2 regions of the Burkholderia sp. 10_S31 genome follow, and region 1 is predicted to be linked to the other one. Evidence: riboswitches for the same ligand, from Rfam matches in the RefSeq annotation. Region 1 holds a riboswitch; the other holds the start of a gene.
The links. Region 1 has a riboswitch for cobalamin ahead of cobW (cobalamin biosynthesis protein CobW). Riboswitches for the same ligand answer to the same signal wherever they lie in the genome.
Positions count from the first base shown of each region.

Region 2: linked by a shared signal. The riboswitch ahead of AC1Z3W_RS14665 (CbtB domain-containing protein) and the one ahead of cobW (cobalamin biosynthesis protein CobW) in region 1 are both predicted to bind cobalamin.

Region 1 is NZ_JBXOWK010000003.1:1,559,892-1,563,193, reverse strand. Features, by position in the region: gene cobN (cobaltochelatase subunit CobN) at 1-139, opposite strand, end outside; gene cobW (cobalamin biosynthesis protein CobW) at 146-1,234, opposite strand; cobalamin riboswitch at 1,563-1,826, opposite strand; cobalamin riboswitch at 1,954-2,190, shown strand; gene cobA (uroporphyrinogen-III C-methyltransferase) at 2,301-3,110, shown strand; gene AC1Z3W_RS27270 (cobalamin biosynthesis protein) at 3,107-3,302, shown strand, end outside.
Region 2 is NZ_JBXOWK010000001.1:3,271,055-3,274,356, forward strand. Features, by position in the region: gene metE (5-methyltetrahydropteroyltriglutamate--homocysteine S-methyltransferase) at 1-141, opposite strand, end outside; gene AC1Z3W_RS14655 (LysR family transcriptional regulator) at 270-1,178, shown strand; gene AC1Z3W_RS14660 (CbtA family protein) at 1,201-1,923, opposite strand; gene AC1Z3W_RS14665 (CbtB domain-containing protein) at 1,937-2,146, opposite strand; cobalamin riboswitch at 2,186-2,321, opposite strand; gene AC1Z3W_RS14670 (histidine phosphatase family protein) at 2,366-2,953, shown strand; gene AC1Z3W_RS14675 (inorganic phosphate transporter) at 3,075-3,302, shown strand, end outside.

The sequences.
Region 1 (3,302 bases):
TCGGTACGACGCTGGCCAGCAGCGACAGCGTCGTGTCGGCCGAGCTCAGGATCACGATGTCGGCCGGCTGCTGGTCGATCCGGACGACACCCTGCGTATCGTCGACGAAGCCGCCCGGCGTGGTGCGCAGCAGATGCATCGCGCGTTACGCCTGTTGCATTTGCGCCGCGCACGCGGCGTCGAACGCGCGCTGCAGCGCGGCCGCGTCGAGATCCTCGCCGATCAGCACGAAGCGGCTCGTGCGCGGCTCGCCGTCCTGCCAGCGACGGTCGAAATAGCTGTCGAAGCGGCGGCCGACGCCCTGGATCACGAGCCGCATCGGCGCATCGGGCAGCGCCGCGAAGCCTTTCGCGCGATAGATCGTATGTGCCTCGACGACACGCTGCAGCGCGGCGATCGTCGCTTCGCGCGAACCGGCATCGCCCGACACGACGACCGAATCGAAATCGTCGTGATGGTGGTCGTGATCGCCGTCGTCGGCCGAGCCGTGATGGTCGTGCCGCAGATGGATCGTTTCCTCCGATGCCGACTCGAGCCCGAGCAGCATCGCGAGATCCAGTTCGCCGCGCGTCGCGCGCACGATCTTCACCTGCGGCGGGATTTCCTCGCGGATCGCGGCTTCGACTTCGGCGAACTGCGCGTCGGCGACGAGGTCGGCCTTGTTCACGATCACGAGATCGGCGGACGACAGCTGATCGGCGAACAATTCGTGCAGCGGCGATTCGTGATCGAGGTTCGGATCGGCGCGGCGCTGCGCGTCGACGGCCTGCGGGTTCTCGGCGAACTGGCCGCTCGCGGCGGCCGGCCCGTCGACGACGGTCACGACCGCGTCGACCGTGAAGCTGTTGCGGATCGTCGGCCAGTTGAAGGCCTGCACGAGCGGCTTCGGCAGCGCGAGGCCCGACGTCTCGATCAGCACGTGATCGATGTCGGCGCGGCGCTCGACGAGCGCTTCCATCACCGGATAGAACTCCTCCTGCACGGTGCAGCACAGGCAGCCGTTCGCGAGCTCGTACAGCTGGCCCGACGCTTCGCCCTGCGCGCCCTCCGCATCCTCGCAGCCGATCCCGCAGCCCTTGAGGATTTCGCCGTCGATGCCGAGCTCGCCGAATTCGTTGACGATCACCGCGATGCGGCGGCCTTCGGCGTGCTGCAGGATGTGGCGCATCAGCGTGGTCTTGCCGCTGCCGAGAAAGCCCGTGACGATCGTGACGGGAAGCTTGCGTAGGGTCATGGTAGGTCCTGTGGCGAAAATGGAATCAGGCCGGGATCGTCGCGTCGATGGCGGCGCGGCATGTCATTTGGCGAATCGCGGGGATGGCGCGGTGCAGTCCGCACGGACGGCTGCAGAACGGACGGAACGACGAATCGGACATGACGCTTCCTTGCGAACGGTCGACATCGTGAATGCCAACACGGCCGCCGTCGGCCCTGCCCGCGCCGCCTGCCGTTCGTCGCGCCGGCCCGGCGCGCGTGCGGCGGGCGGATCGGCGGGGAAAGCGGGAAACGCGCGGGCGTCGGGCGTGCTGCGGCCGTGGACGATGCGCCGCCTCCCCGCGGCGCTGAACCCCAACGTTTCGGCCGGTATCCGGGCTGACGAACACGCCGCTTCGCCTTCCCGGATGCGCGGCATCCAGTGGCGGTCGTCCGCATGCGGCGGGCATGCGGCGAAGCGGCGCTGCATGGCGCTTGCGCGCGACGCGTTCGCTTACCGTTGCGGGGGCAGCACAGGTTGGCTCGACTGCGGCGCAGGCAGGCTCCCTGTTTCCCGTTTAACTGCGCACGCCGGAGAGGCGCGTGCGAGCACCGAAACGCGTGCGAGTGTAGGCGGCGGTGCGCGGAGCGTCAAGGCGCAACGGGCCGCCGCGGGAGGCTTCGGCATGACCGCGGCACCGCGCCCGCGGCCGCATCCCGGCACCCGCGCGGCGGGTTCGCGCGGGCCGGGCGCTGTGCTATCGTATGCGCCGCGTTCGGTGCTCGCATGCGCATTCCGCGCACGCAGTTAAACGGGAAACAGGAGGCGGAAGTCCGCCCGGCCTGTGCTGTCCCCGCAACGGTACGCCGCCCGCGCGCCGCGGCTCCCCCCGCACGCGCCCAGGCCGCCCGCGATGCCACTGCCCTTCAGCGGGTGGGAAGGCTGCGGCCTGGCAAGCGGCCAGCCCGGATACCGGCCGACGCAAGGGGCGAGCCCGAGGCTCGCCGAACGCCCGATCCGCGGGGAACGGATGGGGTGCGCTTTCCGCCCGCGCTCGCGCGGGCTTCGCTCGATCCGTCATGCACTGCCTGTCCGCCGGCCGCCGATGTGCCGCTCGCTGTCCCCTTTCCACCGCTACGACACGGTGCGCGCCGTGCCGCGTCCGATGAGCCGCGCATGGCTCGTCGGCGCCGGCCCCGGCGACGCCGATCTGCTGACGCTCAAGGCCGTGCGCGCGATCGCCGCGGCCGACGTGCTGCTCGTCGACGATCTCGTGAACCCCGACGTATTGCGCCACGCGCGCGCCGACGCACGCATCGAGCACGTCGGCAAGCGCGGCGGCCATGCATCGACGCCGCAGGAGACGATCGTCGCCGCGATGCTCGCGCACCTGCGCGCGGGCCGCAGCGTCGCGCGCCTCAAGGGCGGCGATCCGTTCGTGTTCGGCCGCGGCGGCGAGGAACTGCTCGCGCTCGGCGCGGCCGGTTTTCCGGTCGAGGTCGTCAACGGCATCACGGCCGGCATCGCCGCGCCGGCCGCGCTCGGCATTCCGGTCACGCATCGCGGCGACGCGCAGGGCGTGATCTTCGTCACGGGCCACGGTGCGGGTGCCGACGAACCCGACTGGCGCGCGCTGGCCGCGACGCGGATGACGATCGTGATCTACATGGGCATTCGCCGGCTCGACGCGATCGTGGCCGCGCTGCGTGACGGCGGCCTGGCCGGCGACATGCCGTGCGCGGCGATCGAAAACGCGACGCGTGACGGGCAGCGGCACGTGCTCGCGACGCTCGACACGATCGTCGAACGCGTGGGCCTGACCGGCATCGGTTCGCCCGCGATCGTCGTGATCGGCCGTGTCGCGGCGCTCGCCGACGATCCGGCGGTGCGCGCGGCGCTCGGCGGCCGCGCATGATGCGCGTCGCGCTCGGCGTCGGTTTCCGCGCGGGCGTGACGGCCGCCCAACTCGATGCCGCGATCCGCGCGGCGCTGGCGCGTTACCCGGACGCCGAGCCGGCCGTCGTCGCGACGCTCGCCGACAAGGCGCGTGCGCGGCCGCTGCGCACGCTGTGCGCACGGCGCGGCTGGCCGCTCGTCGCGTTCGACG
Region 2 (3,302 bases), on a different contig from region 1:
CCAGTGGCGCTGGCGGAGCGAGGCGCCGAGTGCCCTCAGCTCGTCGCGCGGCGATTCGCCCTTCCAGTAGCGTTCGAGAGCGAACTTGAGTTCGCGCTTCGCGCCGATGCGCGGGAAACCGAGGTTGTGTGTCGTAACCATGAAGCTGCCGTCCAGAGAAAAATTGAAGATCCGGCAGTCATCATAGGGATTTCATCCCATGAAATAAAATGGCATTATTTCATTTATCCATTAAATTTGTTCATGCATCTCTGGGTTGAGCGATATCCATGCTGGAACGATTCCATCTCGTCGTGATCCGTGAAGTCGAGCGCCAGGGCTCGCTGACCGCAGCCGCCAATGCGCTGCATCTCACGCAATCGGCGCTCAGCCATACCGTCCGGAAGATCGAGCAGCAGCTCGGCACGCCGATCTGGGATCGGGAAGGACGCGGGCTGCGGCTCACGCAAGGCGGGCAATATCTGCTGAAGCTCGCGAACCGGCTGCTGCCGCAGTTCGAGCTCGCCGAGGAGCGGATGAAGCAGTATGCAAAGGGCGAGCGCGGCACGCTGCGCATCGGGATGGAGTGCCATCCGTGCTACCAGTGGCTGCTGAAGGTCGTGTCGCCGTACCTGTCGCGCTGGCCGGACGTCGACGTGGACGTGAAGCAGCGCTTCCAGTTCGGCGGCATCGGCGCGCTGTTCGGCCATGACATCGACGTGCTCGTGACGCCCGACCCGCTGAACAAGCCGGGGCTGCGCTTCGATCCCGTGTTCGATTACGAGCAGGTGCTGGTCGTCGCGGACGCGCACCGGTTCGCCAACGCCGACTACGTGACGCCCGAGCAGCTGACCGACGAAGTCCTGATCACCTACCCGGTCGAGACCGACCGGCTCGACATCTACAACCAGTTCCTGACGCCGGCCGGCATCGTGCCGCGGCGCCACAAGTCGATCGAGACGACTGACATCATGCTGCAGATGGTCGCGAGCGGGCGCGGCGTGGCCGCGCTGCCGAGATGGCTTGCCGACGAATATGCGGACCGGATGCCGGTCGTGCCGGTCAGGCTGGGGAAGAAGGGCATCGCGAAGCAGATCTTTCTCGGTATCCGCGAAGCGGATGCATCGATCGACTATCTGGCCGCATTCGTCGCGCTAGCGCGCGAATCGACGTGGAGCGCGCCGCGCATGCTGCGCTAGGCGCGCCCCGGTGCAACGTGCGTCAGGCGGCGCGCATGCCGGTGCGTTCACCGCGTTCGACCCATGCACCGAACAGCAGGCCGATCGTCGTCCACATGAGCGCCTGCATGCCGATCGCGGCGACGCGGAACTTCCACAGCAAGGCCGCCGGGAAATCGGCCGGCAACTCGCTGACCGACGGCAGCCCGATCTGCACGGCCGCGATGATCGCGACAAACACGAGCCCGGCGACGATCGACGCGTTCCACTGCCCGAGTTTCGCCAGCAGATGGCGGCGCACGCTGACCGAGAACACCATCGTCGCGACCGAGATCGCGATCATCAGGAAGAACAGCCCCGTGCGATAGCCGATCGTGTCGGGGTCGCCGACCGACGGCGGATTGGCCGGGTACTTGAGGTTCGGCACGATCACGAGCGCGACGAACGCCGCCAGCGCGAGCCATGCGGCGAGCGGCCGCGCCGGGAGGCGGCTGCCTCGTCCGTAGGCATACGCAAAGACCAGCGAGAACAGTCCGCCGAATGCCGCGCCGTAGGTCACGACGCCGGTCAGCAGGCCAACGCCGGCCTGCGTGTGACGGCTGACCAGTTCGGGCTCCGGCGCTTCGCCCTTGGCGGCGTCGGTCTTTTCTTCGAAGGAGATTGCCTGATCGACCTGCGGTTCGCCGACGATTCTGGCGAAACCGAACGTGAGGAGGCCCGCGGCGATGCCTGCGAGCATCCCGCGCATGAGCAGCTTTCCGACCATCGTGTACTCCGCGTCAGTGGCAGGGAAAGCCGAGCAGATGGCGACCGTCGTGGACGAACTCGTGCACGTACATGCCCGGTACGAGCGACGTCGCGCCCTGTTCCGCGCCGACGAAATACAGCGCGAGCAGCAGGATCAGGCCGACGAAGATGGCCCACGGCAACAGTTCGCGGACGGGAATGGGCGCCGGCACGACGACCGGCTTCAGCACTGCTTCGCTCATGGATGCACCTCAGGGGAATCGCGCCCCGACAAATGTTGGATGGAATACGCAGGCAGGTCTGGCTTCCGGGATCGAGGATCCCCGGTTACAGTGGCGCGACCGCGCCGGGCTTGCACCGGCTTCCGCCTTTCGTATCGTGCGAATTGTACGCGCGAACGTTCGCGCGTTGAAGGCCCGTGCACGACGGGCGCGGCCATGCAAAACCTTCCGGACATCGACATGACCCAGCCTGCCTCGCTGTGCCTGATCGCGCATGCGTCGACCCGTGCGATGCGCGCCGGCGCGTTTCCCGCTGACGATGCGCTCGATGCCCGCGGGCTCGCCGATGCTGCCGCGCTACGCGAGCGGTTCGCCGGCAGCCGCGACGCGATCGTGCTGTGCAGCCCCGCACGCTGTGCGCAGCAAACCGCCGATGCGCTCGGGCTGCGCGCCGGCATCGACGATGCGCTGCGCGATGTCGACTACGCCAACTGGCGCGGCAAGCGGCTGCACGACCTCGCGCGCGATATCCCCGACGAGCTCGGCGCCTGGATCGACGATCCGTCCGCGTCGCCGCACGGCGGCGAATCGTTCGAGAACGTCGCACGCCGCGTCGACGCATGGTTGAACGCGCTGCCGCGCGATCGCGATATCGTCGCGATCACGCATGCGGCGATCGTTCGGGCTGCCATCGCGCACGTGCGTCGGATAGGTGCAAAGGCTGCGATCCGCATCGAAGTCGCGCCGCTGTCGTGCTCGGTATTCACCGCATCGCGAGATGGCTGGACAGTGGCCACGGACGAGGTTCGGCACGATACCGATGCGTAAGGAGATTGACGGCGCCATTTTCTTACATATCTGAAAGGTAACGGTTCGTCCTCCCGATTGTCATCAAACTGACGGATAGCGAAAGCTAGGATTGGCTGCGGTTCCCTTACGAGATGCCGTCATGAATCAGCCTGCTTCGTCCGCCGCGCACAATTCCGGCTCCACCGAACGTACCCGGCAGGTCGGCTATGCCGTCTTCCTGCTGGTGCTTGCGATCGGTGCAGTCTATATCGCCACCCATCTGATTGCCGATCTGTCGCCCATCCGCGAAGGATCGTTGTTCCCGTACCTGATGCTCGGTGCCGCGCTGGTGATCGCGCTCGGCTTCGAATTCGTCAATGGCTTCCAC